4 regions of the Streptomyces sp. NPDC019937 genome follow, and region 1 is predicted to be linked to each of the others. Evidence: riboswitches for the same ligand, from Rfam matches in the RefSeq annotation. Region 1 holds a riboswitch; each other region holds the start of a gene.
What was found. Region 1 has a riboswitch for cobalamin ahead of cobN (cobaltochelatase subunit CobN). Riboswitches for the same ligand answer to the same signal wherever they lie in the genome.

Region 1 (7,616 bases):
AGGTGGTCCACCTGGAGCGTGGTGTGGGTGATGCCGTACTCCTCGCGCAGCACCTCCTCCAGCGCCTCCCGCACCGCGTGGCAGTCGCCCGCCGCCGCGACCAGGACATGGGCGGACAGCGAGACCTCGCCCGAGGTGATCTGCCAGACGTGCAGGTCGTGCACCTCGGCCACCTCGGCGTGGGAGGCCAGCAGGCTTCCGATCTCGTCGGGCTCGACCCCGGCGGGAGCCGCCTCCAGCAGGACGCGCCCGGAGGCCCGCAGCAGTTCCACCCCCGCCTTGATCATGAGAGCGACCACGACGAGTCCGGCGATCGCGTCGGCCCGGGCGAAGCCGGTGGTCACCACCACCAGCCCGGCGATCGCGGTGGCGATGAAGGCGTAGAGGTCGTTCAGCACATGCTGGAAGGCGCCTTCGATGTTCAGCGAGGCGCGGTTCGCCTTCGACATGCACCACGCCGCCGCGATGTTCACCACGATCCCGGCGAGCGCCACGGCCAGCACCAGCCCGCCGGTCACCTCGGGCGGGTCGATCAGCCGCTCCACCGACTCATAGCCGAGGTAGGCGCCGAGCAGCAGCAGGGAAAGCCCATTGGCCTGCGCGGAAAGGATTTCCGACCGCTTGAGCCCATACGTATAGCCACCCCGGGCGGGCCGTGCCGAAAGCCGGATCGCGATGAGCGCGAGGACGATCGAGGCGGCGTCGGTGAGCATGTGCGCCGCGTCGGAAAGCAGCGCCACCGACCGCGCGATCACTCCGATCACGACCTCCACCAGCATGAATCCGGTGATCAGCGCGAGAGCGATGGACAGCCACCGGCGGTCGGCGTTCTCCGCCACACCGTGCGTGTGCCCGCCATGCCCCTCGCCGTGTCCGTGCGTATGGGCTCCCACCCGCTCCTCCTCGGATCGCTCATGGACAGCGGCAATTGAACAGCACTTCGGAGAATTCTCCAAAGGCTGCAATGGACACGGTTATCAGGTGGCATTGCTTTATGGATTCGGCAACGCTTTTCATTGTCGCGCCGGGAAAATACGCGGCGCACCGGATCGCGGAGCGGACGTCACCCGGGCAGGCGATCACGGGTCCGCTGATGTGTACGAGGCCACGCCGGTGCGGGTGAGGTCGGCGCGCAGGAGGTGACCCCGCGGGGTGCGGCGCGTTGGCCGAACATGACGACGACGATGCGACGCCGTTCTCTCTCGCAGCCGAGCAGAGTGCCGGACCGGAGCACCGAAGGCGGCGGAACGGTTCACCAGACGCTGCACCAGTCGAGCTGCGTACCGATCTACGCGGCGCTGGTGGAGCGCTGGTCGTCCGCGGGGCGGGCGGTGCCCGGGGCGTACGACCGCGAGTGGACCGAACTGGTCAACTGCCCGCCCTGGCCGGACCGGATCCGGGCGGCGGCCCGGCCGTCCTCCGGCTGAGCCGCCGCCCGTCCCGCTTCCTTCGAGGGACCTCAGTCGTCCCCGCCCTCCAGGCCGCCCTCCGTCTCCAGGAACAGCTCCCGGACCCGCTCCAGCACCTCCGGGTCCGGCTGCTCCCACAAGCCCCGGCTCTCGGCCTCCAGCAGCCGCTCGGCCATGCCGTGCAGCGCCCAGGGGTTGGCCTCCTCCAGGAACGCGCGGTTCTCCGGGTCGAGCAGATAGGTCTGGGCGAGCTTGTCGTACATCCAGTCGGCGACCACTCCGGTGGTGGCGTCGTAGCCGAAGAGGTAGTCGACGGTGGCGGCGAGTTCGAAGGCGCCCTTGTAGCCGTGTCGGCGCATCGCCTCGATCCAGCGCGGGTTGACCACCCGGGCCCGGAAGACCCGCGAGGTCTCCTCGTGCAGGGTGCGGGTGCGCACCGTCTCGGGGCGGGTGGAGTCGCCGATGTACGCGGCCGGGGCGGTGCCCTTCAGGGCGCGCACGGTGGCGACCATGCCGCCGTGGTACTGGAAGTAGTCGTCCGAGTCGGCGATGTCGTGCTCGCGCGTGTCGGTGTTCTTCGCCGCGACCGCGATCCTGCGGTACGCGCTCTCCATCTCCTCGCGGGCCGGGCGGCCCTCGAGACCGCGGCCGTAGGCGTAGCCGCCCCACACCGTGTAGACCTCGGCGAGGTCGGCGTCGGTGCGCCAGTCGCGGCTGTCGATGAGCTGGAGCAGTCCCGCGCCGTACGTCCCCGGCCGGGAGCCGAAGATGCGGGTGGTGGCGCGGCGCTCGTCGCCGTGCTCGGCGAGGTCGGCGCGGGTGTGGGCGCGTACGTAGTTGATGTCGTCGGCCTCGTCGAGGGAGGCGGCGAGCCGTACGGCGTCGTCCAGCAGCCCGACCACGTGCGGGAAGGCGTCGCGGAAGAAACCGCTGATGCGCAGGGTGACATCGACGCGCGGGCGGCCCAGCTGGCCGGCGGGCACGGGTTCGAGCCCGGTCACGCGCCGCGAGGCGTCGTCCCACACCGGGCGGATGCCCATCAGCGCCAGCGCCTCGGCCACGTCGTCGCCGGAGGTGCGCATGGCGCTCGTGCCCCACAGCGACAGGCCGACCGACCGCGGGTACTGACCGTCGTTGTCGGCGCGGTAGCGCTCCAGCAGCGAGTCGGCGAGCGCCTGGCCGGTCTCCCAGGCCAGGCGGCTGGGCACGGCCTTGGGGTCGACGGAGTAGAAGTTGCGGCCGGTCGGCAGGACGTTGACCAGTCCGCGCAGCGGCGATCCGGACGGCCCCGCGGGCACGAAGCCGCCGTTCAGGGCGTGGACGGCGTGGTCGATCTCGTCGGTCGTGGCGGCGAGCCGCGGCACGACCTCGCGGGCGGCGAACTCCAGGATCGGGGTGACCGCGGCCCGCTGGGCCTCGGGCAGGTCCAAGGCGGCCTTCTCGGCGGCCTCGGGGGCCCAGTCCGCGTCCTCCATCGCCTGGACGAGGGCGCGGGCGCGCTCCTCGGCCTCGTCGGCGCCCGAGCGGGTGGCGGCCGACTCGTCCAGGCCCAGCGCCTCGCGCAGCCCGGGGAGTGCCGACGTACCGCCCCAGATCTGGCGGGCGCGCAGGATGGCCAGGACGAGGTTGACGCGCTCGGGGCCGGTGGGCGCGCCGCCGAGGACATGCAGACCGTCGCGGATCTGGGCGTCCTTGACCTCGCACAGCCAGCCGTCGACGTGCAGCAGGAAGTCGTCGAAGCCCTCGTCGTCGGGCCGCTCCTCGAGCCCCAGGTCGTGGTCGAGCCGGGCGGCCTGGATCAGGGTCCAGATCTGGGCGCGGATGGCGGGGAGCTTGGCCGGGTCCATCGCGGAGATGGCGGCGTACTCGTCCAGCAGCTGTTCCAGCCGGGCGATGTCGCCGTAGGAGTCGGCGCGGGCCATCGGCGGTACGAGGTGGTCGACCAGGGTGGCGTGGACCCGGCGCTTGGCCTGGGTGCCCTCGCCGGGGTCGTTGACCAGGAAGGGGTAGATCAGCGGCAGGTCGCCGAGCGCGGCGTCGGGGCCGCAGGCGGCGGACAGGCCCGCGTTCTTGCCCGGCAGCCACTCCAGGTTGCCGTGCTTGCCCAGGTGCACCATGGCGTCGGCGCCGAAGCCGCCGTCGGCCCGCGGGGTCGCCATCCAGCGGTAGGCGGCCAGGTAGTGGTGCGAGGGCGGCAGATCGGGGTCGTGGTAGATGGCGATGGGGTTCTCGCCGAAGCCGCGCGGCGGCTGGATGACGACCAGGAGGTTGCCGTGGCGCAGCGCGGCGAGGACGATCTCGCCCTCGGGGTCGCGGCTGGTGTCCACGAACATCTCGCCGGGCGGCGGGCCCCAGTGCTCCTCGACCGCGTCGCGCAGCTCCCGCGGCAGGGTGGCGTACCAGCGTCGGTAGTCGGCGGCGGGGACGCGGACCGGGTTCTTGGCCAGCTGTTCCTCGGTGAGCCAGTCCTGGTCGTGGCCGCCGGCCTCGATGAGGGCGTAGATGAGTTCGTCGCCGACGCCGGAGGCGAGGCCCGGGAGCGCCCCGTCGCCCTCTTCGGGGCCGAGGTCGTAGCCTTCGGCGCGCAGCCGGCGCAGCAGGGCGACGGCGCTGGCGGGGGTGTCGAGGCCGACCGCGTTGCCGATGCGGGAGTGCTTGGTGGGGTAGGCGGACAGCACGAGCGCGAGGCGCTTGTCGGCCGCCGGTATGTGGCGGAGCCGGGCGTGCCGTACGGCGATTCCGGCGACGCGCGCGGCGCGCTCGGGGTCGGCGGCGTAGACCGGCAGGCCGTCCTCGTCGACCTCCTTGAAGGAGAACGGCACGGTGATCAGCCGCCCGTCGAACTCCGGGACGGCGACCTGGGTCGCGGCGTCCAGCGGCGACAGGCCCTCGTCGTTCTCCTCCCACGCGCTGCGCGGCGAGGTCAGGCACAGCGCCTGGAGCACGGGGACGTCGAGCGCGGCGAGCGCGCCCGCGTCCCACGCCTCGTCGTCGCCGCCCGCCGACGCCTCGGCGGGGCGGGTGCCGCCCGCGGCGAGCACGGTGGTGACGACGGCGTCGGCCGCGCCGAGCGCCTCGACCAGTTCGGGCTCGGGGGCGCGGAGGGAGGCGACGAACAGCGGCAGCGGCCGTCCTCCGGCGTCCTCGACGGCCCGGCACAGCGCCTCCACGAAGGCGGTGTTGCCGCTCATGTGGTGGGCCCGGTAGTAGAGCACGGCGATCACCGGGCCGGTGACGTCCTCGCGCGCGGTGCGCTCCAGCGGCCCCCAGGTGGGGGCGGTGGCGGGCGGTTCGAAGCCGTGGCCGGTGAGCAGCACGGTGTCGGACAGGAAGCGGGCCAGCTGGTCCAGGTTGGCGGGGCCGCCGTGCGCGAGGTAGGCGTGGGCCTCGGCGGCGATCCCCACCGGGACCGTGGACGCCTCCATGAGCTGGGCGTCGGGGGCCTGTTCACCGGTGAGGACGACGACGGGGAGGTCGCCCGCGAGCAGGGTCTCGAGGCCGTCCTCCCAGGCGCGGATGCCACCGAGCAGCCGCACGACGACGAGTTCGACGCCGTCGAGGAGGCCGGGCAGGTCGTCGAGCGGGAGCCGCGCCGGGTTGGCGAGGCGGTACGGCACCGGGCCCGTGGCCGCGCGGGCACTGAGCAGGTCGGTGTCGGACGTCGACAGCAGCAGGATCATGGCTCGGTGCCTTCCTCGGGGTCCGCGCCCCGGGCGGGTTGGAAGACGGCGGGAGTTCCTGGCTCGCACGGCAGGCTGCCGTGTTCACAGTGGCGGGACCGCACCGGATTCGCACCGGTTTCCTCCCCCAGACGCCGTCTTGTGCGTCTTTGACGCCGTCTGATGCGTCCAGCGGGCCAGACGGCCCGCCGCAGAGCATAGTAGGCGTTGCTGACCTGGCACGGGACGGTGAGGGCCGACCGGACGTCGGTATGCTCGCCGCCATGTCCCTCCCCCCGGCAACCGTCCCACCTGCGAACGAAGCGCCCGGTGAAGCGCCCTCGCGGCGGGCGCGCGGACGCGATGACGCCTGCCCCGGCGCGCTGCGGCTGCACCCGGCGGACGACGGCTCCCTGGCCCGCGTCCGGATACCCGGCGGCCTGCTGACGGCAGGTCAGGCGCTGGCGCTGGCCCGGGCGAGCGAGGAGCTGGGCGACGGCCGTCTGGACCTCACCTCGCGGGGCAATCTCCAGCTCCGCGGCCTGGAGGCGGCGTGCGGCGGCGAGCTGGCGGCCGGGCTGCGGGAAGCCGGGCTGCTTCCCTCGGACCGGTACGACCGGGTGCGCAACATCGCAGCGTCCCCGCTGAGCGGCCTCGACGGCGCCGGATACGGCGATGTCACCGTGTGGGCGCGGGAGTTGGACGCCGCGCTGTGCGCCGGGGCGTGGGAGGAGTTGTCCGGCTTGTCGGGCCGTTTCCTGTTCGCGATGGACGACGGCCGGGGCGATGTGGCCGCATTGGGCGCGGATGTGACATTGATCGCAGCGCCGGACGGCGGGGCGGTGCTGCGGGTGGGCTCCGGTGCGCCGGGGGCCGGTCTCGAGGTGCGGGGGCGGGACGCGCCGCGCGCCGCCGCGCTGGCCGCCGTGGAGTTCCTGGCCAGGGCCCGGGTGAGCGGCACCCAGGCGTGGCGGGCGCGCGAACTGCCCGCGCGACACGCGGTGACCGCCGACGGCCTGGCGGCGCGGCTCGCGGACGAGGGCGTCGAAGCCGTACGTACCGGACACGGCGGGCCGGTTGACGCGCCCGGCGCGCCGCCCGCGCCGGGCGTGGTGTCCGGGCCGGACGGGCGCCACGCCGTGTCCGTCCTGGTGCCCCTGGGCCGGGTCGGCGCGGCGCCGTGGCGGCTGCTCGCCGGGCTCGCCTCCCGGGGCGGCTCGGGCGAGCTGCGTGTGACACCCTGGCGCGGCGTGGTGCTCCCGGGGTTCACCGCGGACGGCGCGGCGGCCGCGTCGCGGGAGGTGGCCGACGCGGGGCTGGTGACCGATCCGGGCTCCCCGTGGGCCGGGGTCGGCGCGTGCACGGGACGGCCGGGCTGCGCCAAGTCCCTGGCCGATGTGCGCGCCCACGCGACGCGCGCGGTGGCGGACGCTCCCCGCTCCCCCGGCGCGCCGCCGCCGGTGCCGGTGTACTTCTCCGGCTGCGAGCGGCGCTGCGGCCACCCCGGCGGCCGCTGGGTGGACGCGCTGGCCACCTCCGGCACGGATTACCGGCTCACCGTACGCGACACGCGGGAGCCCGACGGCGCGGCCGGTGCCACCGGTGGCGGCGCGATGGACGTAACGGCAGAGCGATTGGCCGACGCCGTGGCGACGGCCCGCGGAACAGCATGATCAACGACATGATCGAGGACACAGTGTTCGACTACGAGAAGGACGGGGCGGCCATCTACCGCGCCTCCTTTGCCACCATCCGCGCCGAGGCGGACCTGGACGGCCTCCCCGCCGACGTCAGCCGGGTCGTGGTGCGGATGATCCACGCGTGCGGAATGGTCGACCTGGTCAAGGACCTCGCGTACACGCCCGAGGTGGTCGCCCGGGCCCGGGAGGCGCTGCGCGCCGGGGCGCCCGTGCTCTGCGACGCCCAGATGGTCGCCAGCGGCGTCACCCGCAGGCGGCTGCCCGCCGGCAACGACGTGGTGTGCACGCTGTCCGACCCCGCCGTACCGGAGTTGGCGCGGCGCATGGGGACGACGCGCAGCGCCGCCGCGCTGGAGCTGTGGCGGGACCGGCTGGAGGGTTCGGTCGTGGCGGTCGGCAACGCGCCCACCGCGCTGTTCCATCTGCTGGAAATGCTCGAACAGGGCGCGCCGCGCCCGGCCGCCGTCATCGGCGTGCCGGTCGGGTTCATCGGCGCCGCCGAGTCCAAGGAGGCGCTGGCCGGACATCCGTCGGCGCCCCACCATCTGGTGGTGCGCGGCCGACGCGGCGGCAGCGCCATCGCCGCGGCCGCGATCAACGCGATAGCGAGCGAGGAAGAGTGAGCGAGCAGCAGCGACAGGCGACGCCGGCGGCGAAGGGACGGCTGTACGGCGTGGGCCTCGGCCCCGGTGACCCTTCCCTGATGACGGTGCGGGCGGTGGAGGTCATCGCCGGGGCCGATGTCGTGGCGTACCACAGCGCCCGGCACGGCCGCAGCATCGCCCGCTCCATCGCCGAGCGGCATCTGCGGCCCGACCACATCGAGGAGCGGCTGGTCTACCCGGTCA
Region 2 (7,616 bases), on a different contig from region 1:
GATCGCCAGCAGCAGCGAGTTCCGCATGCCGGTGGTGGCCATCCGCCGCCGCAGCGCCTCCCAGCGCTCGGGCCAGGTGACCTGGGCGTCGGCGTAGTGATCCGGGTGCAGCACGCCGCGCGCGGTGCGGGTCTCGGCCCACGCCGGGTGCGGGCCGTGGCGCTCGGCGAGGTCGCAGGACGCCTCGTACGCGGCGAGCATGATGCGCTCGGAGATCCGGGTGGACAGGGCCTGCGCCTCGGGGGAGTCGAACGGCAGCCGCAGCCGGAAGAAGACGTCCTGGAGGCCCATCAGGCCGAGCCCCACCGGGCGCCAGCGGGAGTTGGAGGCCCCGGCCTCGTCGGTGGGGTAGAAGTTGATGTCCACCACGCGGTCGAGGAAGGTCACGGCGGTGCGGACGGTGCGGTCCAGCCGCTCCCAGTCCATCTGGCCGTCCTCACCGAGGTGGGCGGCGAGGTTGACCGAGCCGAGGTTGCACACGGCGGTCTCGCCGTCGTCGGTGACCTCCAGGATCTCGGTGCACAGGTTGGAGGAGTGGACGACCCGGCCCGGCTCGGCGGTCTGGTTGGCGGTGCGGTTGGCGGCGTCCTTGAACGTCATCCAGCCGTTGCCGGTCTGCGCGAGGGTGCGCATCATCCGGGCGTACAGCTGGCGCGCCGGGACCTGCTTGACCGCCCGCCCCTCGGCCTCGGCCTTGCGGTACGCGGAGTCGAACTCCTCGCCCCACAGGTCCACCAGCTCGGGCGCGTCCACCGGCGAGAGCAGCGACCAGTCGGCGTCCGCCTCGACCCGGCGCATGAACTCGTCCGGGATCCAGTGCGCGATGTTGAGGTTGTGGGTGCGGCGGGCCTCTTCGCCCGTGTTGTCCCGCAGCTCCAGGAACTCCTCGATGTCCGCGTGCCAGGTCTCCAGGTAGACGCAGGCCGCGCCCTTGCGCCGGCCGCCCTGGTTGACGGCCGCCACCGAGGCGTCGAGCGTGCGCAGGAACGGCACGATGCCGTTGGAGTGCCCGTTGGTGCCGCGGATCAGCGAACCGCGGGCGCGGATGCGGGAGTACGACAGGCCGATGCCGCCCGCGTGCTTCGACAGGCGCGCCACCTGGTGGTAGCGGTTGTAGATCGAGTCCAGCTCGTCCAGCGGCGAGTCCAGCAGATAGCAGGACGACATCTGCGGGTGCCGGGTGCCGGAGTTGAACAGCGTGGGGGAGCTGGGCAGGTACGACAGCGTGCTGGTCATCCGGTACAGCTCGGCGACGTCCGCCAGCGCCCGCTCGGTCAGGTCCTCGGCGAGGCCGCAGGCCACCCGCAGCAGGAAGTGCTGCGGGGTCTCGATCACCTGACGGGTGATCGGGTGGCGCAGCAGATAGCGGCTGTGCAGGGTGCGCAGCCCGAAGTAGCCGAAGCGGTCGTCGGCGCCGTCGGCCAGCGCCTGGTCGACCAGCGCGTCCAGCCGGGCGGCGTGGGCGGTCACGAACTCGGCGGTGGAGTCGGCGATCAGGCCCTCGCGGTGGCCCACGGCGACGGAGGCGGAGAAGGAGTCCGCGCCCTGCCCGGCCGCCTCCTCGGCGATGGCGCGGGTCAGCAGCCGCGCGGCGAGCCTGGAGTACTCCGGCTCCTCGCCGATGAGTCCGGCCGCCGCCTCGGTCGCCAGGGAGCGCAACTCCGCCTCGTCCGAACCGGGATGGCGGCCGCGCAGGGCGGCGGCCGCGACCTTGCCGGGGTCGGTGGCGGGCAGATCGGCGGTGAGCGCGGTCAGGGTCCGCAGCAGGGCGGTCCCGGGCGCGTCGGCCGCTGCCGATGAAACCGCTGCCTCTGAAACCGGATCGGCGGGCGCGATGGTCACTGAAGTGTTCTCCCTCGCTCGGCTGGGGGCCTTCGAGGGCGGTGCGCGATGGCCGCTCACGGGCATGCCGATTCCGCTCCACGGCACTCCACGCAGCGTCCATCCACCCAACCCGCGGGGCCCGGACGTATGCAGACGGCCATCGGCAGGTCATCGGACTCACGGGTACGCAAAAGCGCACACGTACACCGTTGCGGGACAGTTCCGGATTCACACCGGATTCCCCTGCGGCGACAGCGAGGACGAGCATACATCTTGTGTCGTGCTGCGCACGCGCCCCCAGATGTTGTGTCGTCAGCTGGGCGAATTCGTATAGATGTGCTAGTCACGGCGGGCTTTGGGTGCGCCGGAATCCCAGGGAAAACTAGCTTCCCGGGCCGCTCGCCCGCCATTCGTCCAGGGCACGGGCGAGTCGGTCGCGGTAGTCGGCGTAGCCGTCCTCATAGGCGCCGCGAAGCCCGCTCCGGGGTTCGACGGTACGGGACGCCGCGCGTCGGCGGGACGCGTCCCCGGGGTCGCCGAGCGACCGCCGGGCGACCGCGACCGCGCCCCGCGCGCCGACCTCCGGCTCGTCGGGGAGGGCCACCGGGCGGCCGATGACGTTCGCGAAGATCTCGGTCCAGGCGGCGGAACGCGCGCCACCGCCGCACAGCGCGAGCCGCCCCGAGAGCCCGGCCGCCTCCAGGCAGTGGCGGGCGGCGTAGGCGACGGACTCGCACACGGCCCGTACGGTGTCGGCGCGGGTGGAGGCGAGGGTGAGGCCGTCCAACCGCCCCTGGGCGGCGGGCTCCACGAACGGGGCGCGCTCCCCGGCGCCGGACAGGAAGGGCAGCGCGGTCACGCCGTTCGCGCCCGGCGGGCTCTGGCCGAGCAGGGTGTCCAGGGAGGCCGTGGTCGTCCCTGTGAGATCGAGCACCCACTCCAGGGCGGCGGTGCCGACCATCGCGGGCATCGCGCGCAGCCAGCGGTCCGGGTCGGGGGTGCACAGCCACATGCCGGCCGGATCGGCGGCCGGGTCCACCGCCACGCGATCGGTGAGCACCTGACAGGCCAGCGTGGTGCCCACGATGAGCAACCCGTCGCCCACGTCCCGCACCCCGCTGCCGATGGCGCACGCCGGAAGGTCGTACGGGCCGGAGACGACGGGCAGTCCGGGCGGCAGCCCGGTCAGCCGGGCCCCCTCCTCGTCCAGCGCGAGGACGGTGCCGGGCGCGGCGGGCGGGGGCAGCAGCCGGGCGTGATCGGCCAGTCCGCACAGCTCCAGGGCGCCCGGCACGTACGTACGGGTGGTGACGTCGAGGAACGGCAGGGAGGCGTCGGAGGCGTCCACGGTGATGACGCCGGTCAGCCGCTGGGCCACCGCGTCCACGCAGTAGCCCGCGACCGCCGCCCGCTCCAGTGTCCGCGGCTCGTGCTCGGCCAGCCAGCGCAGCAGCGGGGCGTGGCAGCCCGGGAACAACCCCGAGCCGGTGAGGGCGTGGAGGGCGGCGAGCGTGCCGTCGGACCGCCAGCGGGCGACGGTCCCGCTCGCCCGCCCGTCCAGCCAGGAGATCGGCGGACGGACCGCCCGGCCCGCCTCGTCGCGCAGCCACAGCCCGTCGCCCTGGCCGGTGAGCGCGAGCGCGGCGGGCGGGCCGGGGAGCGCCACGGCCACCTCGCGCACCACCTCGGCGACCGTGCCGAGCACATCCTCCAGATCCTGTTCGACCCGGCCGCCGGGCAGCCGGTTCAGCCGGCTGGGGCGGGCCGCGGAGGCGAGCGCGGCCCCGTCGGGGGCGAAGGCCACGGCCTTGGTGACGGAGGTGCCGACATCCACTCCGACGATCACGCGCATGGCCTGCTGCCCTCCGGAAACCTCGGAACCCCGGCACTCCATCACATGAGCGATGCTAGATTTAACACTTGAGACGTGATCAGGCAATGGCCGACGCATCGAAAGGCCCCGGATGACCGCCCGACTGCTGCTCGTACGCCACGGGGAGACCGTGTGGCACGCGGAGAACCGGTACGCCGGAACCTCGGACATCGCGCTGACCGAGCGCGGCCACCGGCAGGCGCGGGCCCTCGCCCACTGGGTGAGGGGTCGCGGGATCGACGCGGTGGCGTGCTCACCGCTCGGCCGGGCGCGGCACACCGCCGAACCGGCCGCCACCGCGCTGTCCCTGGCCCCCGAAGTCGTCGAGGACCTGCGCGAGATGGACTTCGGCTGGGGCGAGGGCCGCACCCTCGCCGAGATGGAGGCGGAGGACCCGGCGGCCGTCCGGGCGTTCCGCGAGGACCCCGAGTCCGGCGCCTTCCCCGGCTCCGAGCGGCCCGGCGAGGCCGCGGCCCGGGCCGTCGCCGCGCTGCGGCGGCTGGCCGCCGCGCATCCGGACCGCACCGTGCTCGTCGTCGCGCACAACAGCCTGCTGCGGGCCGCCCTGTGCACCCTGCTCGGCATCCCGGTCGGCCGCTACCGCGCGGTCTTCCCCCGGCTGGACAACGCGGCGGTGACCGAGATCGGGATCGACGGCGACCGCACGGCGCTGCGCTCCCTGAACGTGCCCACGGACGGCGCCGCGGGAGGGCCCCGCCCATGACCACGGTCCGCTCCCAGGACGCCCGCCGGCAGACCATCACCGAGCACGTCCTCGCGCACTCCACCGCCACCGCGGCGGAGCTGGCCGACCTCACCGGGGTCAGCCTGATGACCGTGCACCGGGACCTGGACGAGCTGGCCCGGCTCGGCGTGCTGCGCAAGTTCCGGGGCGGGGTCTCGGCCCTGCCCTCGTCGGTCTTCGAGGCCGGCCTCGCCTACCGGATGGGCGCCCACCGGGCCGAGAAGGAGGCGGTGGCCGCCACCGCCGCGCGGCTGGTCGAGCCGGGGATGTCGGTGATGCTGGACGACTCCACGACCGTCCTCGCGCTCGCCCGGCTGCTGGTGGAGTCCGCCCCGCTGACGGTGGTGACCAACGCCCGCCGGGTGATCGAGGTCTTCGCCGGGGTGCCCCGGATCCGGCTGATCGGGCTCGGCGGGGAGTACTCGCACACCCATGACTCCTTCCTCGGCGTGCCGTGCGCGGAGGCGATCGCGGCGCTCTCGGTGGACCTGGCCCTGGTCAGCACCTCGGCCATGGACGCGGCGACCACGTACCACCAGGAGCAGGACGTGGTGCTGGTCAAGCGCGCCATGCTGGCCGCCGCCGCCCGCACGGCGCTGCTGATGGACGCGTCCAAGACCCGGCGCACGGCGCTGCACCGGCTGCGCCCGCTGGCCGACTTCGACCACCTGGTGGTGGACGGCGCGGCGGACGCCCTGCTGGTGGGGGAGTGGCGGGAGCGTACGGACGTGAGGATCGCGCCCGAGCCTTCTTAACACCATTGGCGTTAACTTAACTCCACGCGTGAGGGGCGTGATACGTGATGTCCGACCGGCCCGAGGTCGTCGCGGGAATCGACATCGCCACGGCGGCCGTGCGCGTGGTGTGCGCCGACGCACAGGGGCGCGTACGGGCGCGGGGCGGTGCGGAACTCCCGCCCCCGCGCCGGGGTGCGGGCGGCCACAGCGAACAGGACGCCACGGCCTGGTGGCCCGCCGTCGCGGCGGCCCTGCGCCAGGCCACCGGGGCGCTTCCGGCGGGCGGCCGCGAGGTCGTGGCGGTGGCAGTCGCCGCCACCTCCGGCACGATCGTCCTCGCGGACGGCCGGGGCGAACCCCTCGGTCCCGCCCTGATGTACGACGACCGCCGCGCCGCCGCGCTCAACGCCCGGGCCCAGGAGGCGGGCGCCGCGCGCTGGCGGGCCCTCGGCCTGTCGGTCGGCCCGACCGCCGCCCTGGGCCGCATCGCCTGGCTGGCGGGCGGCGGCGGTCCGGCGGTCCACGGCGGGGGCCGCCACCTCCTCCACACCCCCGACCTCCTCGGGTGGCGGCTCACCGGCGGGCCGGTCGCCACCGACTGGTCGCACGCGCTCAAGAGCGGCTACGACGCGCGCGCCGGGGAGTGGCCGGGCGAGGTCTTCGACGCGCTCGGCGTACCCACCCGGTGGCTGCCGTCCGTCCGGGCACCGGCCACCCCGGCCGGCACGGTGAGCGCGGACGCCGCGGCGGAGACCGGGCTGCCCACCGGTTGCACGGTCCGTCTCGGCATGACCGACGGCTGCGCCGGGCAACTCGCCACCGGGGCCGTGCGGCCCGGGCAGTTCGTGGGGATCCTCGGCACCACGTACGTCCTCAAGGGCGTCACCCGGGACCTGGTCGCCGATCCCTCCGGCGCGCTCTACAGCCACCGCCACCCCGACGGCTGGTGGCTGCCGGGCGGCGCGTCCAGCACCGGTGGCGAGGCCGTCGCCCACCTCCCGTCCGAGCGGCTGCCCGCGCTCGACCGGGCCGCCGCGGAACGCGGCCCGGCCTCCGTGGTCGCGTATCCGCTGCAGCGTGAGGGCGAGCGGTTCCCGTTCGTCAGCGGCGCGGCCCGGGGCTTCGTCCTCGGCACTCCGGCCGACGACGCCGACCGGCACCGCGCCACGCTGGAGGGTGTGGCCTTCCTGGAACGCCTCGCGCTGGAGCGGGTGGCGGAGCTGGGCGTGACGGTCGAGGGCCCGCTGTGGGCCGCGGGCGGCGGCAGCCGCAGCCCGCTGTGGTCCCGCATCCGCGCCACGGCCTCCGGCCGCCCGCTGCGCGTCGCCGAGCACGCCGAAACGGCCTTCGGCGCCGCCCTGCTGGCCGCCTCCGGGACCCTCCACCCGGACCTCACGGCGAGCGCCGCCGCGATGGTCCGCCCCGGCCGGGACGTCGAGCCGGACGCGCGCGAGCAGGCCGCCCTCGACGCCTCGTACGCCACCTTCACCGCGGCGCTGCGCGAGCGCGGCTGGCTGCGGTGACGTGCCCGGTGAGCCGGGCCCGTATCTCCGCGGCTATATCTCCACGCCTATACCTCCACGGTGAACGCCCACAGCGCGACCCCCGGGACCGGCTCCCAGTCCCGCTCGGGCGCGCGCCGGAACCCGAGCCGCTCGTAGAGCCGGTGGGCGGTGGTCATCCGGGGGTGGGTGGACAGGACCATGCCCGCGAGCCCCAGCTCCCGTGTGCGGTCCATACAGGCCCGCACCAGCGCCTCGGCGGCCCCGCGCCGCCGAGCCTCGGGCCGCACCGCGAGCATCCGGAACTCGCTCTCGTCCGGGCGGGCCAGCTCCGCGTACGTCCCCCCGTGCACGACGAAGGCCAGCGCGCCCAGCACCGCGTCGCTCGCCGCGTCCGCCGCGACCAGCACCGCCGACCCGGCGGCCCGCTTCCGCGCGTCGCGCAGCTGGTCGAGATAGGGGTCCTCGGCCCCGAAGTCCAGCAGCCCGTCGCCGAGGTACACGGCCGCGGTGAACTGCCCGATCTCGTCCAGCTCCTCGTCCCGCGCCGGTCTCACGATGATGTCCATGGACCGCAGTGTGCCGCACGGTACCGACAACCGGGCTGTCACTGGGTGACGGTGCTGATCACTCCCGTGGAGCCGGCGCGCTTGTTGGCGGCCTCGGCCTCCTGGTAGGTGACGTAGAGCCGGACCGTGCCGTCCGGCAGCGTCAATTGGTAGAGGACAACGGGTTGAGGTGTTCTTCCACCACAGTTACAGGCCATGGGTGCTTTTCCTTTCAGTCCAGCCACCGCGATGCCACACCGGCGAGATAGGAAAGCGTCAAGGCGGTTGCCGGTAGCTGGAACCACGCGGTGGTGTCCAGGGAGAAGGCGTATACGGCGGTGGCTCCGGCCACCCATGTGCTGGTGCACCAGCCGCAGTTGACCAGAT
Region 3 (7,616 bases), on a different contig from region 1:
TCGGGCGGCGCGCACCGGCGGTGCGGCCGTGCGCGGTGCGGGCCCGCGACCGCCGCCCGGCCGCGCCTTCGCCGAGCCCGGGCACGTCCAGCCGCCGGGTCCGGAACGGCTCCCCGGCGCCCACGGCCGCCCGCTCGGCGCCGCCGCCACCGGCCCCGCCGTCCTCCGCCCGGGGCTCCGGCTCCTCGGGCGCGGCGTCGGCGGACGCCTCGGGTTCGGCCGACCGCTGCTCGGGCCCGGACGGCCCGGGCGCGCCGGGCGGCGGCGCCTGCTGCCGCCCGCCGTCCTGCGGATGGCCGCCGCCGGGACCGTCGGGGCCCTCCCCGGAGCCCCCGGAGGGCCCGCCCGGCCCGTCGGGGTCGTCGGGGCCGTTATCGGGATCGTCGTCCGGACCGGAGTGGTCCGGTTCGGGGTCCGGCTCGTCGTCCTCGAACTGCCGCAGCACCTCGTCCAGCTTGTCCTCGTCCAGCCCCGGCGCGTCGAACGGCGCCCGCCGCCGCCGGTGGGGAAGCGACAGCAGCGCCGCCTGCCGTACGTCCTCGGTCCTCACGTCCGTCCGGCCCGCCCAGGCGGCCAGCGCCGTCGCCGTACGCGCCGTCACGATGTCCGCGCGCATCCCGTCCACCTCGAACGCCGCGCACACCGCCGCGATCTGCCGCAGCGCGCGGTCGCCCAGCAGGACGGAGGGCAGCAGGGCGCGGGCCGCCGCTATGCGCTCCCGCAGTTCGCCCTCCTGGCGCGCCCAGCGCCCGGCGAACCCGGCCGGGTCCTCGTCGTACGCCAGCCTCCGGCGCACCACCTCGACCCGCTCCTCGGTGTCCCGCGAGGCGGTGACCTCGACGGTGAGCCCGAAGCGGTCCAGCAGCTGCGGCCGCAGCTCGCCCTCTTCCGGGTTCATGGTGCCCACCAGCAGGAAGCGCGCGGCGTGCCGTACGGAGACGCCCTCGCGCTCCACATAGGAGGCGCCCATGGCCGCCGCGTCGAGCAGCAGGTCGATCAGGTGGTCGTGCAGCAGGTTGACCTCGTCGACGTACAGCACGCCGCGGTGCGCGTCCGCGAGCAGCCCCGGCTCGAACGCCTTGACCCCGTCCGACAGCGCCCGTTCGATGTCGAGCGACCCCACGAGGCGGTCCTCGGAGGCGCCGACCGGCAGCTCCACCATCCGCGCGGGGCGCGCGTCCCCCGGGCTCGTCTCGTGCGGCCCGTCCGGGCAGCCCGGGTCGGGCGCGGCCGGATCGCACGAGAAGCGGCACCCGGGGACGACCTCGACCGGCGGCAGCAGCGTGGACAGGGCGCGCACGGCCGTCGACTTGGCCGTGCCCTTCTCGCCGCGCACCAGCACACCGCCCACGGCGGGCGAGACGGCGTTGAGGAGCAGGGCGAGCCGCATGTCGTCCATTCCGACGACCGCGGTGAACGGGTAGGCAGCGGTGGTCATGCTCGGGTACCTCCTACGGTGCGTGCGCGGTCGGTGCGTGCGGGCTCGCGTCTCGTGCTCAAGCCGTTCCTCCCGGCGCCCCGGGCGGCACGAAGGGCAGCCCGTCCGGTACGCCGTCCTCGATGAGCCTCAGCAGCGCGTCCGTGTCCGCGTGCTCCTCGATCAGATCTCCCAGCCGGTCCAGCTGCTCCTCGCGCAGCTCCCCGAAGCGGGTGTCGGGGGCGGGCACGAACGCCCGGCCCGCCGCCTCCGCGACGCGCCGCAGGAAGGCACGGCGGAAGCCGTCGCTCTCCAGCGAGCCGTGCCAGTGCGTGCCCCACACCGCGCCCACCCGGCAGCCGTCCAGGAAGGGTTCGTCGCCCCCGGCGAGCAGTTCGGCCACCCCGTGGTGGATCTCGTAGCCCTCCACCCGCTCGCCCAGCGCCTCGCCCACCGGCCGGGCCAGGGTCTTGTCCGTGGCGAAGCGGACCCGTACGGGCAGCAGCCCGAGCCCCGCGACCGTTCCGGCCTTCGACTCGACCTCGTCCTCGATCGCGTGGCCGAGGGCCTGGAAGCCGCCGCAGATGCCGAGCACCGGCCGACCCTCGGCGGCCCGCCGCACGATCGCGTCGGCGAGACCGCGTGTCCGCAGCCACTCCAGCGCCTTCACCGTGCCCCGGGTGCCGGGCAGCACCACCAGATCGGCGTCGACCAGCTCCTCCGGGCGGTCCACGAAGCGCACGACGACGCCCGGCTCGGCGGCCAGCGCGTCCACGTCGGTGAAGTTGGACATCAGCGGTACGGCGGCCACCGCGACCCGCAGCACGTCCGCGCCGTGCGGCGGCGCGACGACGCTCTCGCGCACCGCGCCGCGCAGCGAGACCCGTAGCCCGTCCTCCTCGTCGATGCCGAGGCCGTGCGCGTACGGCAGCACCCCGACGGTCGGCCGGCCGGTGAGGTCGCGCAGCATGTCCAGACCGGGCTCCAGCAAGGTCACGTCGCCGCGGAACTTGTTCACCACATAGGCGGCGACATGGCGCTGGTCCTCCCGGGACAGCAGCGCGGTCGTGCCGAAGAACGACGCGAAGACGCCGCCGCGGTCGATGTCCCCGACCACGACGACGGGCAGCCCGGAGGCCCGGGCGAGCCCCAGGTTGACGATGTCGGTACGGCGCAGATTGATCTCGGCGGGGCTGCCCGCGCCCTCGCAGATCACCGCGTCATGGGTGCGCCGCAGCTCGCTCAGGCATGCGGTGACGGTGTCCAGCAGCCCTTCGCGCCGTTCACTGTGCAGCTTTTCCCCGGGGGACACCGCACCCGACAGCGGCTTCGCCGCGGGCCCAGACCCCCCGTAATACCCCCGCGCGCTCATCTCGCCCACCGGCTTGCCGAGCAGCACCACCTGGCTGCTGCGGTCGCTGCCCGGCTTCAGCAGGACCGGGTTCATCAGGGCGCTCGGTTCGACGCGCGCGGCGGCGGCCTGCATGGCCTGGGCCCGCCCGATCTCGGCGCCGTCCCGGGTGACGAAGGAGTTGAGCGACATGTTCTGCGCCTTGAACGGCGCGACCCGGAGCCCCTTGCGCGCCAGCCAGCGGCAGATGCCCGCCGTGACGACGCTCTTACCGGCGTCCGAGGTCGTCCCCGCGATGAGCAGTCCGCCCCCCGAGGTCATCGGGTCACCCCTTTCCTGCCTGTTGCGCAACGGCCCGCGACAGTGGCGAGCAGGGCGAGCGCCGCAACCCGCCGGGAGAGGCGGATCGCCCGCGGAATGTCGGCCACCGCCACGGGACGGCCGCCCGGATTCAGCACCGGGCGGTGCTCGACCCGGCCCCCGTACGCCAGCGTGCCGCCCAGCCGCACCCCCAGCGCGCCCGCGAACGACGCCTCCACCGGGCCCGCGTTGGGGCTCGGGTGGCGTCCGCCGTCGTGGCGCCAGGCGCGCCGCGCGCCGCGCGGGTCGGGCCCGGCGAGGGTGGCCAGGACGGCGGTGAGACGGGCGCCGGGCCAGCCCGCGGCATCGTCCAGCCGGGCCGCCGCCCAGCCGAACCGGCGGTAGCGGGCCGACCTGTGGCCCACCATGGCGTCCAGGGTGTTGACGGCCCGGAAGCCGACGAGCCCCGGCACCCCGGCCACGGCCCCCCACACCAGCGCGCCCACCACCGCGTCCGAGGTGTTCTCGGCCACCGACTCGACGACCGCCCGCGCGATCTGCTGTGCGTCCAGCGCCTGCGGATCGCGTCCGCACAGATGCGGCAGCCGCTCCCGCGCGGCGCCGACGTCGCCTGCGGCCAGCGCGTCACCGATGGCCCTGGCCTCCCGTACCAGCGAGGTGCCGCCCAGCACGGCCCAGGTGGCGGCGGCGGTCAGCGCGGCGTCGGCCGCCCGGCGGCGCCCCGCGAGGGTGCGTACGGTACGGGCCAGCAGCGCGGCACCGGCGGCCGCGCCGCCCGCGCACAGCGCGGTGTGCAGGGCCCCGGAACCGCGGTGGTCGCGCCACAGCCGCCGCTCGACGGCCGCGGCGGCGCGCCCGAACGCGGCCACCGGATGGCGGCGGCGCGGATCGCCCGTGGCGAGGTCGCCGAGGAAGCCGAGAGCGGCGCCGCACGCGTACGAGGCGTGGTCCGCGCGCATCCTCAGGCCGCCGTCACGCCTCTGCGGCGGGAACCGCCGCCGAGCACGGGAACAGGTGGGGCTGACGGCGTGGCGGTGCCGGGCATGACGGTATGTCCTCACTCAGGGTCCGCGCCCTGGCTCGACGTGACCGGCGGTGAGAGTCTCCTGGCTCCCGGATCCGCGGCTCTCCCGGTCTTCCAGCCTTCCTCGCGTACGGACGGCCGTGACCCCTTGCGGTGAGGGAAAGAGCGCTCCCCGGTGACAGTGGCGGGACCGCGCCGGATTCTCACCGGCTTCCTCTCCTGCCGCCGTTTGGCTCGGGAAGTCCACCATGGGGCGCGAATGGCCGTCAACTGGCATGTGACCTGCGATGCCGCAGTGTGCCGAGGCCCACAGCCGGTGGGAACGGCCGCGGGGCGGTGGGCGCCCATCGGCACCCACCGCCCCGCGGCCGTTTCCGTGGCCTCAGGCCACGATCAGATAGATGCCGTACGCCACCACCGCGGCGCACAGCGCGAAACAGGCGTACGCGCCGGTGCGCGCGACCGGGGACGCGCCGCCCGCGGTGGTCTGGGGCTGCGGCCGCGCCGTACGGGAGGTGCCGATGATGCCCAGGGTGAAGACCCCGACGACGCCGACCGTCACCGCGAGGCTGACGCCGAAGACCTGGCCGAGGGCCGCCCAGTCGATGTGCATGGTGTGTGCTCCCTGTCAGCTGGAGGAACGGGTCCCCGCGGCGGCGGGGGTGGGGGCGGATTCGGACGAGGCGCGCGCGGCGGACACCGCGTGCGGGGCGTCCGGGGTGTCCGTGCCGGCGGCGCCATCGGCGGCCGACGCGGTGGCCGGGGTCTTTCCGGCGGGCGGCGGGGCCACCGACCGCACGGCGGCGGTGACGACACCGACCGGCTCGGCGGACTCCGCCCCCGGCGCGTTGACGTTGCTCGCGTCCACCGGCTTGCGGCGCGAGAGCACCCAGATGACGCCGCAGCCGATCACCGCGAGGACGGCGACCGCCGCGATGCCCCCGTTGCCCTGGCCGGCCAGGAGCGCCGCCCCGGCGGCCACCAGGCCGGCGGCCGGGAGGGTCAGCGCCCAGGCGACGACCATGCGGCCCGCGGTCGACCAGCGCACCACACCGCCCTTGCGGCCGACGCCCGCGCCCATGACGGCACCCGAGCAGACCTGTGTGGTGGACAGCGCGAAGCCGATGTGCGAGGAGGCCAGGATGACGGTCGCCGCGCCGGTCTGGGCGGCGAAGCCCTGCGGCGGCTGGATGTCGGTGATGCCCTTGCCCATGGTGCGGATGATGCGCCAGCCGCCCAGGTAGGTGCCGAGGGCGATCGCGAGTCCGGCGGAGACGATGACCCACATGGGCGGGTCGGAGTCGGGCGCGATGACGCCGCCGGTGACCAGCGCGAGGGTGATGACGCCCATGGTCTTCTGGGCGTCGTTGGTGCCGTGGGCCAGGGAGACCAGTGCGGCCGAGGCGATCTGCCCGGCGCGGTAGCCCTTCGCGGTGTCCTCCGCGGCCCGGTCGTTCGCCAGCCGGTAGGTGAGCCGGGTGGCGGCCACCGTGGCGATGCCCGCCACGATCGGCGCGGCCACGGCCGGGATGAGGACCTTCATGACGACCGCGTCGCCGTTGACCCCGTCCATGCCGACGGAGACCACGGTGGCGCCGATGAGGCCGCCGAAGAGGGCGTGTGAGGAGCTGGACGGAAGACCGGCCAGCCAGGTCACCAGATTCCAGAGGATCGCGCCGACCAGCCCCGCGAAGATCACCTCGGGCCGGATTCCTGAGCCCTCGTCGATGATTCCGCCGGAGATGGTCTTGGCGACCTCCACGGAGAGGAACGCGCCGACGAGGTTGAGGACTGCCGACATCGCCACCGCGACCCGAGGACCGAGTGCTCCGGTGGAGATGGTGGTGGCCATGGCGTTGGCCGTGTCGTGGAAGCCGTTGGTGAAGTCGAACACCAAGGCCGTGACGATCACGATCCCGATGAGAAGCGTGATGTGTTCCATACACCCGGTCAATCAGTTCGGAGGGCGGTCAGTGCACGGTGAACGTAGGGAAACTGGGTGAACGGGAGATGAACTGAGGCGGGCGTCACGGTGACGCGGTCGCGGGAGCCTGAAAACGGCTGGAAATCGACCGTATTCCCGTTCGTCACAGGGAGTTTGACGGCCGTACATCGACCCGGTGTGACCGGACCGCGCGGACCCCCCTTACGCGCCGGCGCCCGTATGGAAGGATCGCGCCCCGGAGGTGAGGGCCCGTGACGGAGCCGCGATCGGCACGACGGCCACGGCCGAGGCTGACCCAGCCCCTGCGGCAGGCCTGGACGCATGTGGTGCGCACGGCCCGCAGGACCACCGCCGACGGGCTCGTCGTCGGCACCTCGGGCAATGTGTCGGCCCGGGTAGGCGACACCGTCCTGGTGACCCCGAGCGGCGTCCCGTACGACCGGCTCGGCCCCCGCGACGTGGTCGGCGTCGACCTCGACGGCCGACAGGTGCTGGGCACGCTCGCGCCCACCAGTGAGCTGCCCATGCACCTCGCCGTCTACCGTCACACGGAAGACGCCGGGGCCATCGTCCACACCCACGCCGTTCACGCCACCGCCGTCTCCACGCTGGTCGACGAACTCCCCGCGATCCACTACATGACCGCCGCCCTCGGCGGTCCGGTCCGGGTCGCCGGCTACGCGCTCTACGGCACCGATGAATTGGCCGAAAACATGTTGCACGCGCTGCGCGGCCGCTCCGGCTGTCTGCTGCGCAACCACGGCACCGTCGTCCACGGGGCGACGCTGGACCAGGCATACGACCGCACCGCCCAGCTCGAATGGATGTGCCAGGTCTGGCTGGCCGCCGCGTCCGTGCCCGGCCGCGGCCCCGCCCTCCTGTCGCCCGCCGAGCTGGACCGCGCCGCGGCCAAGCTCAGCGGTTACGGCCAGCCAAAGTAACCAGTTCCGCTGGCCGCCGCGTGGGTACCCACCGACACTGGGAGGGATGCGTGTGCGGACAACGGCGGTGGCCGGCGCCACCACTCTGCTCGGTATCGGCGCGGCCGCGGTGGCGGCGGGCCGGTACGTCACCGGCGCTGCGCTCAAACCGGCCCCCGACCGGCCGCTGCCGAACGAGCCGTCGCTCACCGTGCACGCCGTGGAGGACGGGCGGATCACCCTCACCCGTTCGCTCGCCTCGCTGCGCCCCGGCACCTACGGTCTCGCCGGCCGGGACCTCCACGCCGTCGTCGGCCCGGTGGACGAGGACGTTCCGCACCCCGCCGACTGCGTCGTACGCCGCCTGGAGCGGGTGACGCACGGCGCCCCCGACGCGGGCGCCCGGGTCCGGCTCACCCCGCAGGTGCACGCCGGCGACCCGAAGGACGCGCTCGGCATCGAGCACGCCGATGTCGACATCCCCGGCGAACTCGGCCCGCTGCCCGCCTGGTTCCTGCCCGGCGAGCGCACCACCTGGGTGATCACCACCCATGGCCTGGGCACCACCCGGGAACACCCCATGGTCGTCATGCCGCTGCTGAACCGGCTGCGGATCCCGGTGCTCGACCTCGCCTACC
Region 4 (7,616 bases), on a different contig from region 1:
GCGGCCAGCAGCTTGTGGGTGGACTGGGTGGCGAAGACGGTGGGGCGGTCCGGGCCGGGGAAGGTGTCGGGTCCTACCGACATCCCGTAGCGCCCGGCGTAGAGGGGGTGGAAGCGGGCGTAGGCGAACCACGCCTCGTCGAAGTGGACCCGGGGTGTGCTGGCCGAGAACGCCCGGGCGACCTGGACCGCGTCGTAACACAGGCCGTCGTAGGTGGAGTTGGTGAAGACCGCGTACTGGGCCCGGGGGGAGAGCGCGCCCTGCGCCAGCGGGTTTCCCCCGACGCGGGCGGCCACGGTGTCCGCCTGGACCTCGCCCGGGGGCAGCGGCCCGGAGAGGCCGTAGCCATTGCGTGTGGGGATCAGATACACCGGCCGTGAGCCGGAGATGACCAGGCCGTGGAGCACCGACTTGTGGCAGTTCCGGTCCACGAGGGCGATCTCGTCGCGGGTCACGCTGAAGTGGCCGACCAGGCGATCGCAGGTCGAATCGCCGTGGAGGACGAAGTATGTGAGGTCGGCGCCGAAGACCCGGGCGGCGTTCCGCTCCGCCTCGCCGATGGGCCCCGTGTGCTCGAACAGGGAGCCGAGCGCCTCGACCGAGATGGACAGGTCGCTGCGGAACAGGCGCTCCCCGAAGTAGTCGTGGAAGGCGCGGCCCACCGGTGACTTGAGGAAGGCGACGCCACCGGCGTGGGCGGGGGTGTGCCAGGAGTACTCGTGCGTATCGTCGAAGCGGCGCAGCGCCTTGAAGAACGGCGGCAGAACGGCTTCGCGGTAGGCGCGGGCGGCACTGGAGATACGCCCGGCGATGAAGGCGGCGGTGTCCTCCTCCGGCCAGACGTACCCGACGACGGTCTCCGACACCCACAGCGGCAGGTCCTCGAAGCCTTCGTCGGCCGCGCTGAGGAAGACCGGCAGGCCCTGGAAGCGCCGGCCGATGTCGCGCAGCACCGCGGCGCCGCCGGGTTCGCCGTCCGGACCGCCTCCCGGGTCGAGCTCCCAGTCCACCAACGCGGCTGCCAGACCGGCCTCGGTGCGCAGCACCGTCCGGGCCTCGGCGCCTGTTCCGGCCCACCGCACGGCGAACCCGGCGGTCTCGATGGCCTCATGGATCCTGCGGAGCTGCTCGGCCCCGGCCGTGTCGCCGCCGGAGTGCTCCCGTACCGCGAACAGAACGGTGTTGCCCGCCATATCCCCCTCCTCAGCCTGCTGACTCTGCTCTTCGGAGTCAGAGCCCTTCAGCGTCAGAAGTGTGCGGGGGCGGGCCCGCGCATGACGGAACAACGAAGGAAGACCACCCGAAAGAAGGAAAATCACCTCGCATCGCCCGGGTTCAGCCGTGGCGCGCCGCCCGGGCCAGGAAGTGGTGTGGCGCGTCCTCGTAGCGGTCCAGGTCCCAGCCCGTCACGCGGAGCGCGGGGCGCAGGTACTCCTCGGCCGGCAGGTCGTCGGGGTCCAGGGGCGGCCGTGGCTAAGGCGTCGACGGCCTCGCTGTCCACCTCCAGGTGGAACCGCAGCCCCCAGGCCGAGCCGCCGGTCCGGAACGCCTGGACCGGGTAGCGGTCGCAGGAGGCCAGCAGGGTGGCACCGGCCGGGGTCCATGGTGTCGCCGTGCCGGTGCAGCACGCGCAGGTGTTCGGGTGCCGCGGCAACAGCGGGTCGGCGGGCGCGGCCGGGGTCGTCCGTACCGCTCCCCCGCCGATCTGCTGACCGTCGCCGGGCCGGGCCACGGCGCCGGCCGCCACCGCGAGCAGTCGCGCGCCGAGGCACACCCCGAGCACGGGGACCTCCGCCTCCAGCGCGGCCCGCAGCAGCGCCGGCTCGGCCGTGAGGGCCGGGACTGCCGGGGAGTCGTCGTACGCCGCCATCGGTCCGCCCCTCACCACCGGGGCCGCCAGTCCGTCCGGCGATTCCGGGGGCCGGGTCCCCGGCCCAGGTCCGGCACGTCCGCACCGGCAGCCCGGCCGCCTCCGGCGCGGTGCCGATGGCGTACGGGCCCTCGTGCGGCAGATGCTGGACGACCAGGACGCCCGTCGGTTTCGCCCAGCTCACCGGTCCCGCTTCACTGTTGGGGTACCGGTATCGCCTGGCGTCAGGTCCACGAGCTGTAGCCGCCGTCCACGCGGATGGCGGTGATGCCGCTGATGTGCCGGGCCCCGCAGCGGTCCTGGGGCAGGACGAGTTGGGGACCCGCGCGGTCGAGCGGGGTGTCGTCGATGCGGACCGCGAGCAGGACGGGGGCTCGGCCGAAGTCGGGGTCGATCTCGCCCCAGGACAGCAGGGCGTGGTGGCCGTCCGTGCCGGAGACCGCGATAAGGAAGCGCAGGCGGTCCTTGCGGCGGGCGGGGTCGAAGCCCGGGCCAGCGGCCGCCAGCACGTCGTGCAGCAGTGGTCCGGTGAAGCGGTGGTGCCGGATTCCGCTGGTGGCGCATTCGAAGCTGACGTCGGCCTCGTGCTGGGGCCAGGCCAGCAGGTCGGGCACCGTGAGCCGGGCCGGACGGTTCAGATCGCCGGTGAGGACAAGGGCCGCCATCGGGCGGGCGGCCGTACCGGCGGCGACGCGGGACTGACTCACGGGCTACCACCTCCCGGATGACCGTACCCGGAGCCACGTCACGTACAAACGCACATGCCAACCTCGCCGATCACAGGTCCGGCTCTTGCGATGGCACAGGACGCCTATCCCTCGCAGATGCGGCAGGGGCATCGGCATCCGCATACCCGCCGGGGCCGGGGTACGGGGCGGTGGTCAGGGCCAGGCCGCGAGCCCCGTGGGTGACAGGGCGCGTTCCACGGGCAGACAGCCGGCCCCGAGCAGGTCGTCCTGGAGGATGGCGAGGGCGCCGCCGACCACGATGAGCCGGGGTTGTGGAAGCACACCATGGCGGCGAGGACTTCGCCGAGGCGTTCACCGGCTTCTCGTACGACGCGCAGGGTGCGGGGGGCGTTCTGCGCCCTTTCCGCGGCATCCTCGGAGGGTCGGTCAAGGGCTGAACCGCCACGTGCCCGGCCACACCGACGGCGTCCGGCCGGAAAATGCCTCAACGCGCCCCTGACAAGTCAGGATTCCCGTGGCACGCTGCCTCACGCACGTCTATCCGCACCGCTCTTCGTTCCCCCACCCTGCCCGGACGCAATCCGCCCGGGCACGGCAGAAGGAGACATGCGTGAGACGCCATCGCACTGCCGCGGGCATTCTGCTGGCCGTCGGAGCCCTGTTCAGCGGCGGCCTGCTGGGTACCGGCGCGGCCACCGCGGCAACCCCCGCATCGGCCTCCGGGCCGTCGGTAGCGGCCCGCACCGCATCGCCGGCCGAACAGCACAGGGCGCGCGCCTTCTGGACCGCCGAGCGGATGCGCGCGGCCACCCCGCTCGATGTGCTGCTGACCCGGAAGCCCGCCAAGCGCCTGACGACTCCCGAGGCCGGCGGGCCGTCGACGACCGTCGACCCCACCGCCGCCCCCGCGTCCTTCCCGCAGGCCGGTGGTCCGTGGACCGGCAGCGGGGCCGTCGTCTCCACCTCGGGCCGGGTGTTCTTCACCTTCCAGGGGCGTACCGCGTCCTGCACCGGCAATGCCGTGACCAGCCAGAACGCCAGCACCGTCATCACAGCCGGGCACTGTGTGAAGTACCAGGGCAGCTGGCACACCAACTGGGTCTTCGTGCCCGGCTACAACAACGGCAACGCGCCGTACGGCCAGTGGACCGCGGCCACGACACTCACCACCCCGCAGTGGGAAGCGAGTGAGGACATGAACTACGACATCGGCGCCGCGGTCGTCGCCCCGCTGAACGGCAAGAAGCTCACCTCGGTCGTCGGCGCGCAGGGAATCCAGTTCAACGGCGGCTACAACAAGCAGATGTACTCCTTCGGCTTCCCCGCCGCCTCGCCGTACGACGGCACGAAGCTCATCTACTGCAGCGGCAACAGCTCGAAGGACTTCCTCCTCACGCAGGACCACGGCCTGGCCTGCAACATGACGGGCGGCTCCAGCGGCGGCCCCTGGCTCACCGGCTTCAGTGAGGCCACCGGCACCGGGCTGCAGGTCTCCGTGAACAGCTTCGGCTACGTCTTCCTGCCGAACACGATGTTCGGCCCGTACTTCGGCGACGAGGCGAAGGCCCTGTACGACAAGGCCCAGGCTTCCTAGCGGCCGGCCGCGGGGGCAAGGCATCGGCGTGGGTGGCGGGAAGCGCGGAGACCGCGCTTCCCGCCACCGGCTCCGTCACACCGGTACGGCCCCGGTCACTCCACGACGCGCAGCAGATACGTGTCCATGATCCATCCATGCCGGTCGCGTGCCTCGGCGCGCACCCGCCGGATGCGGTCGGACACCTCTCGCAGCGGCCCGGCGACCAGGAGTTCGTCCGGCGTGCCGAGGTAGGCGCCCCAGTAGATCCAGACGTCGCCTCCGGCCTGGGTGAACGACTCGTGCGCGTCGAGCAGCACGACGATGTCTCCGTCGTCGTTCCGGCCCACGTCGGAGAGCCGGCGGGCCGGGGTGATGTGCAGCGGCCGGCCCACCCGGTTCAGGGGGATGCGGTGCCGCGCGGCGAGCGACGAGACGCTGCTGATGCCGGGGATGACCTCGACGTCGACGGAGACGGAGCCACGTGCCTCGATGGCGGCGAGGATCCCGAGGGTGCTGTCGTACAGCGACGGGTCGCCCCACACCAGGAACGCCGCGGTCTCGTCGGCCGTCATCTCGTCCCGTAGCAGGCCTTCGAAGATGTCCGCGCGACGGGCGCGCCAGTCGTGGACGGCGGTCGTGTAGTCGCCGCGCCCCATCGGGCGCCGGTCGCGGCTCGGGTCGTCCACCTCCACCACGCGGTAGGGCGCCCGCGCGTGCTCGTCCAGCATGCGGTGGCGGAGATCGGTGAGTGCGGAGGTGTCGGCCCCCTTGCCGACGATGAAGAAGACGTCGGCGCGGCCCATCGCCTTCACCGCCCCGAGCGTCAGGTAGTCGGGGTCACCCGCTCCGATGCCGATGACGAGGATCCGGCGTTGCTGCGTGGTCATGGGACGCAGTCTCGCAGGCGGGGGCCCGGCCGGCGGCTCGGTCCGCCTGGCCCGAGGAACGCGGGAGGGCCCGCGGATGGCTCCGCGGGCCCTCGTACGCCTCGGTAGGGGTCAGTTCGGGGCGGCCGCCATCGGGCGGGGCGCCTCGGCCTTCGCGGCCCGCGGGTTCAGCAGCCGCTCGGCCAACTCGCCGAAGATGAGCCCGAATCCGCCCCACAGGGTGAGCTGCATGGCGAGGGCGGACAGCCGGAACCGCCACAGCACGGTGGCGGGGAAGCCCCCCGGCACCTCGTTGACCACCGGCAGGAAGGCGTACGCCAGCCCGATCGCGACGGCGAAGGCGGCCACCGCGGCGACGGTGGCGTACCAGGTGCCGAACTTCGGGGCGAGCCGCTTGCCCAGGAGGGTGGCGCCGATCGTGAGGAGGATGCTGAGCAGCATCATCAGGAAGTACAGCGTCGTTCGTTTGCCGATGGTGTCGGCGTTGCCGACCGCGGGCGGGTTGGCCGGGTACTTCAGGAACGGCACGACGTAGACCGCGAGCAGCGCGCAGCCGGAGAGCAGCAGCGCGGTGGCCCGGGGGCTGAAACGGCCGACGCGGCCGAGGGCGAAGCAGTAGGCGAGGGCGGCGACGCCGCCGAAGGTGACCCCGTAGATCAGGACACCGGTGGCCAGGCCCGCGGTGGACTGCAGGCTACGGGAGACGAGCTCGACCTCGTGCCCGTGGGCGTGGGCCTCCTCGAAGCTGATCGCGCTGTCGACGTTCGGCTCACCGAGGAAGTACGCGGCGATCAGCGCGAGCAGGCCGGCGCCCAGGCCCGCGAACATGCCCCGGACCAGGAGATTTCTTACCGTTGCGGAGTTCATGAGTGCGTGGCGTCCCTCGCTCAGTGGCAGGGGAAGCCGAGCAGGTGGCGGGCGTCGTGCACCCACTCGTGAACGCTCTCGCCGGAGACGACAGCGGTGGCGCCCTGCTCGGCGCCGACGAAGTACAGCAGGACCAGCATCAGGATGCCGAAGAAGACCGCCCAGGGAGCTATCGCCTTGAGCGGCAGCGGGGCGGGGAGAGCGGGGGTGGCGGGTGTCGGCTGGGCGACTGGCTGCGCCATGGCAGGGCCTCCTCTGGGAGTTCGCGTCCCATCTCGGTGGTGCACAGGACGACTGCTACGGGTCTGACTCACCACCACCTCCCGCGAGGCGATGGCACACAGTGGCGCGACCGTGCCGGATTCCCACCGGCTTCCGTCTTGCCGTCGTCGATATCGCAGCGACGATACCGCGCGGCACGTGCGTGGCCAAGACCGGCCACCTGGCCTGATCGTTTCTCGGGCCGGGCATGCCGCCGTCACGCTCGGCGCGGGTCCCGCTTACCCTGATTCGGTCGTTTGTTCCTGGGCGGCGCTCTGTAACGCTATGTGATCGGGAGTACGTGATGGCCACCTCCACCGACGTGGAGACCCGCCCGGAGGGGGCCCGCAAGGGAGGTCGGCTCCGGAGCTGGCTGCTGGAGGGCCTGTCCGATATGGCCAAGCAGCAGCCCGGGCCCCATGCCCAGGTCCCGGAGGGACACAAGGGGCAGCGGTGGTGGCGGGTGATGTGCCTGACCGGTGTGGACTACTTCTCCACGCTCGGTTACCAGCCCGGTATCGCCGCTCTCGCGGCCGGGCTGCTGTCCCCCGTCGCCACCATCGTGCTGGTGGCGGTGACCCTGGCGGGGGCGCTGCCGGTGTACCGGCGGGTGGCCAAGGAGAGCCCGCATGGTGAGGGGTCGATCGCGATGCTGGAGCGGCTGCTGTCGTTCTGGCAGGGCAAGCTGTTCGTTCTGACACTGCTGGGGTTCGCGGCCACCGACTTTTTGATCACCATCACCCTCTCGGCCGCCGACGCCTCCACCCACCTGGTGGAGAACCCGCACTTCACCAGCGTTCTGCAGGGTCACGAGGTGGCCATCACGCTGGGGCTGGTCGCCCTGCTCGGCGCCGTCTTCCTCAAGGGCTTCATGGAAGCCATCGGGGTGGCGGTGGTGCTCGTGGGCGGCTATCTGGCGCTGAACGTGGTCGTCGTGATCGTCGGGCTGTGGCATGTGGCCACCGCCTCCCATGTGGTCACCGACTGGTCCCGGGCGCTGACCGAACAGCACAGCAACCCGCTGGTCATGGTCGGTCTGGCGCTGGTGGTGTTCCCCAAACTCGCACTGGGCCTGTCCGGCTTCGAGACCGGCGTGGCCGTCATGCCTCATGTGCAGGGCGACCCGGGTGACACCGAGGAGCGGCCCACCGGGCGGATCCGGGACACCAGGAAGCTGCTCACCACCGCCGCCGTGATCATGAGCGCCTTCCTGATCACCACGAGCTTCATCACCACCGTGCTCATCCCGCAGGACGAGTTCAAGGCCGGCGGCAAGGCCAACGGGCGAGCGCTGGCGTATCTCGCGCACCACTATCTGGGGTCCGTCTTCGGCAGCGTCTACGACGCCGCGACCATCGGCATCCTGTGGTTCGCGGGCGCCTCCGCCATGGCCGGACTGCTCAACCTCATGCCGCGCTATCTGCCCCGCTACGGCATGGCCCCGCACTGGGCCCGCGCGGTGCGTC

Region 2: it holds a riboswitch for cobalamin, as region 1 does, so the genes downstream of both, ABZ562_RS09700 (ribonucleoside-diphosphate reductase subunit alpha) here and cobN (cobaltochelatase subunit CobN) in region 1, are expected to answer to the same signal.
Region 3: it holds a riboswitch for cobalamin, as region 1 does, so the genes downstream of both, ABZ562_RS23810 (cobalamin biosynthesis protein) here and cobN (cobaltochelatase subunit CobN) in region 1, are expected to answer to the same signal.
Region 4: it holds a riboswitch for cobalamin, as region 1 does, so the genes downstream of both, ABZ562_RS17945 (CbtB-domain containing protein) here and cobN (cobaltochelatase subunit CobN) in region 1, are expected to answer to the same signal.

Annotation. Positions count from the first base shown of each region.
Region 1 covers NZ_JBEYAL010000002.1:283,720-291,335, forward strand. The annotation lists gene ABZ562_RS02970 (cation diffusion facilitator family transporter) at 1-893, opposite strand, end outside; gene ABZ562_RS02975 (hypothetical protein) at 1,185-1,427, shown strand; gene cobN (cobaltochelatase subunit CobN) at 1,460-5,089, opposite strand; cobalamin riboswitch at 5,119-5,243, opposite strand; gene cobG (precorrin-3B synthase) at 5,353-6,741, shown strand; gene ABZ562_RS02990 (precorrin-8X methylmutase) at 6,750-7,391, shown strand; gene ABZ562_RS02995 (precorrin-2 C(20)-methyltransferase) at 7,388-7,616, shown strand, end outside.
Region 2 covers NZ_JBEYAL010000008.1:5,062-12,677, forward strand. The annotation lists gene ABZ562_RS09700 (ribonucleoside-diphosphate reductase subunit alpha) at 1-1,842, opposite strand, end outside; cobalamin riboswitch at 1,969-2,109, opposite strand; gene ABZ562_RS09705 (FGGY-family carbohydrate kinase) at 2,207-3,676, opposite strand; gene ABZ562_RS09710 (histidine phosphatase family protein) at 3,789-4,421, shown strand; gene ABZ562_RS09715 (DeoR/GlpR family DNA-binding transcription regulator) at 4,418-5,197, shown strand; gene ABZ562_RS09720 (FGGY family carbohydrate kinase) at 5,245-6,702, shown strand; gene ABZ562_RS09725 (GNAT family N-acetyltransferase) at 6,750-7,250, opposite strand; gene ABZ562_RS09730 (hypothetical protein) at 7,462-7,616, opposite strand, start outside.
Region 3 covers NZ_JBEYAL010000024.1:5,445-13,060, reverse strand. The annotation lists gene ABZ562_RS23820 (putative cobaltochelatase) at 1-1,438, opposite strand, end outside; gene ABZ562_RS23815 (cobyric acid synthase) at 1,497-3,089, opposite strand; gene ABZ562_RS23810 (cobalamin biosynthesis protein) at 3,086-4,048, opposite strand; cobalamin riboswitch at 4,189-4,331, opposite strand; gene ABZ562_RS23805 (hypothetical protein) at 4,496-4,726, opposite strand; gene ABZ562_RS23800 (inorganic phosphate transporter) at 4,742-6,055, opposite strand; gene ABZ562_RS23795 (class II aldolase/adducin family protein) at 6,310-6,999, shown strand; gene ABZ562_RS23790 (hypothetical protein) at 7,046-7,616, shown strand, end outside.
Region 4 covers NZ_JBEYAL010000016.1:27,072-34,687, forward strand. The annotation lists gene ABZ562_RS17905 (Orn/Lys/Arg decarboxylase N-terminal domain-containing protein) at 1-1,193, opposite strand, end outside; gene ABZ562_RS17910 (gamma-glutamyl-gamma-aminobutyrate hydrolase family protein) at 1,316-1,870, opposite strand; gene ABZ562_RS17915 (molybdopterin-dependent oxidoreductase) at 2,095-2,577, opposite strand; gene ABZ562_RS17920 (hypothetical protein) at 2,752-2,880, opposite strand; gene ABZ562_RS17925 (hypothetical protein) at 2,871-2,996, shown strand; gene ABZ562_RS17930 (peptidase) at 3,170-4,153, shown strand; gene cobF (precorrin-6A synthase (deacetylating)) at 4,249-5,022, opposite strand; gene ABZ562_RS17940 (CbtA family protein) at 5,134-5,889, opposite strand; gene ABZ562_RS17945 (CbtB-domain containing protein) at 5,910-6,131, opposite strand; cobalamin riboswitch at 6,168-6,309, opposite strand; gene ABZ562_RS17950 (amino acid transporter) at 6,455-7,616, shown strand, end outside.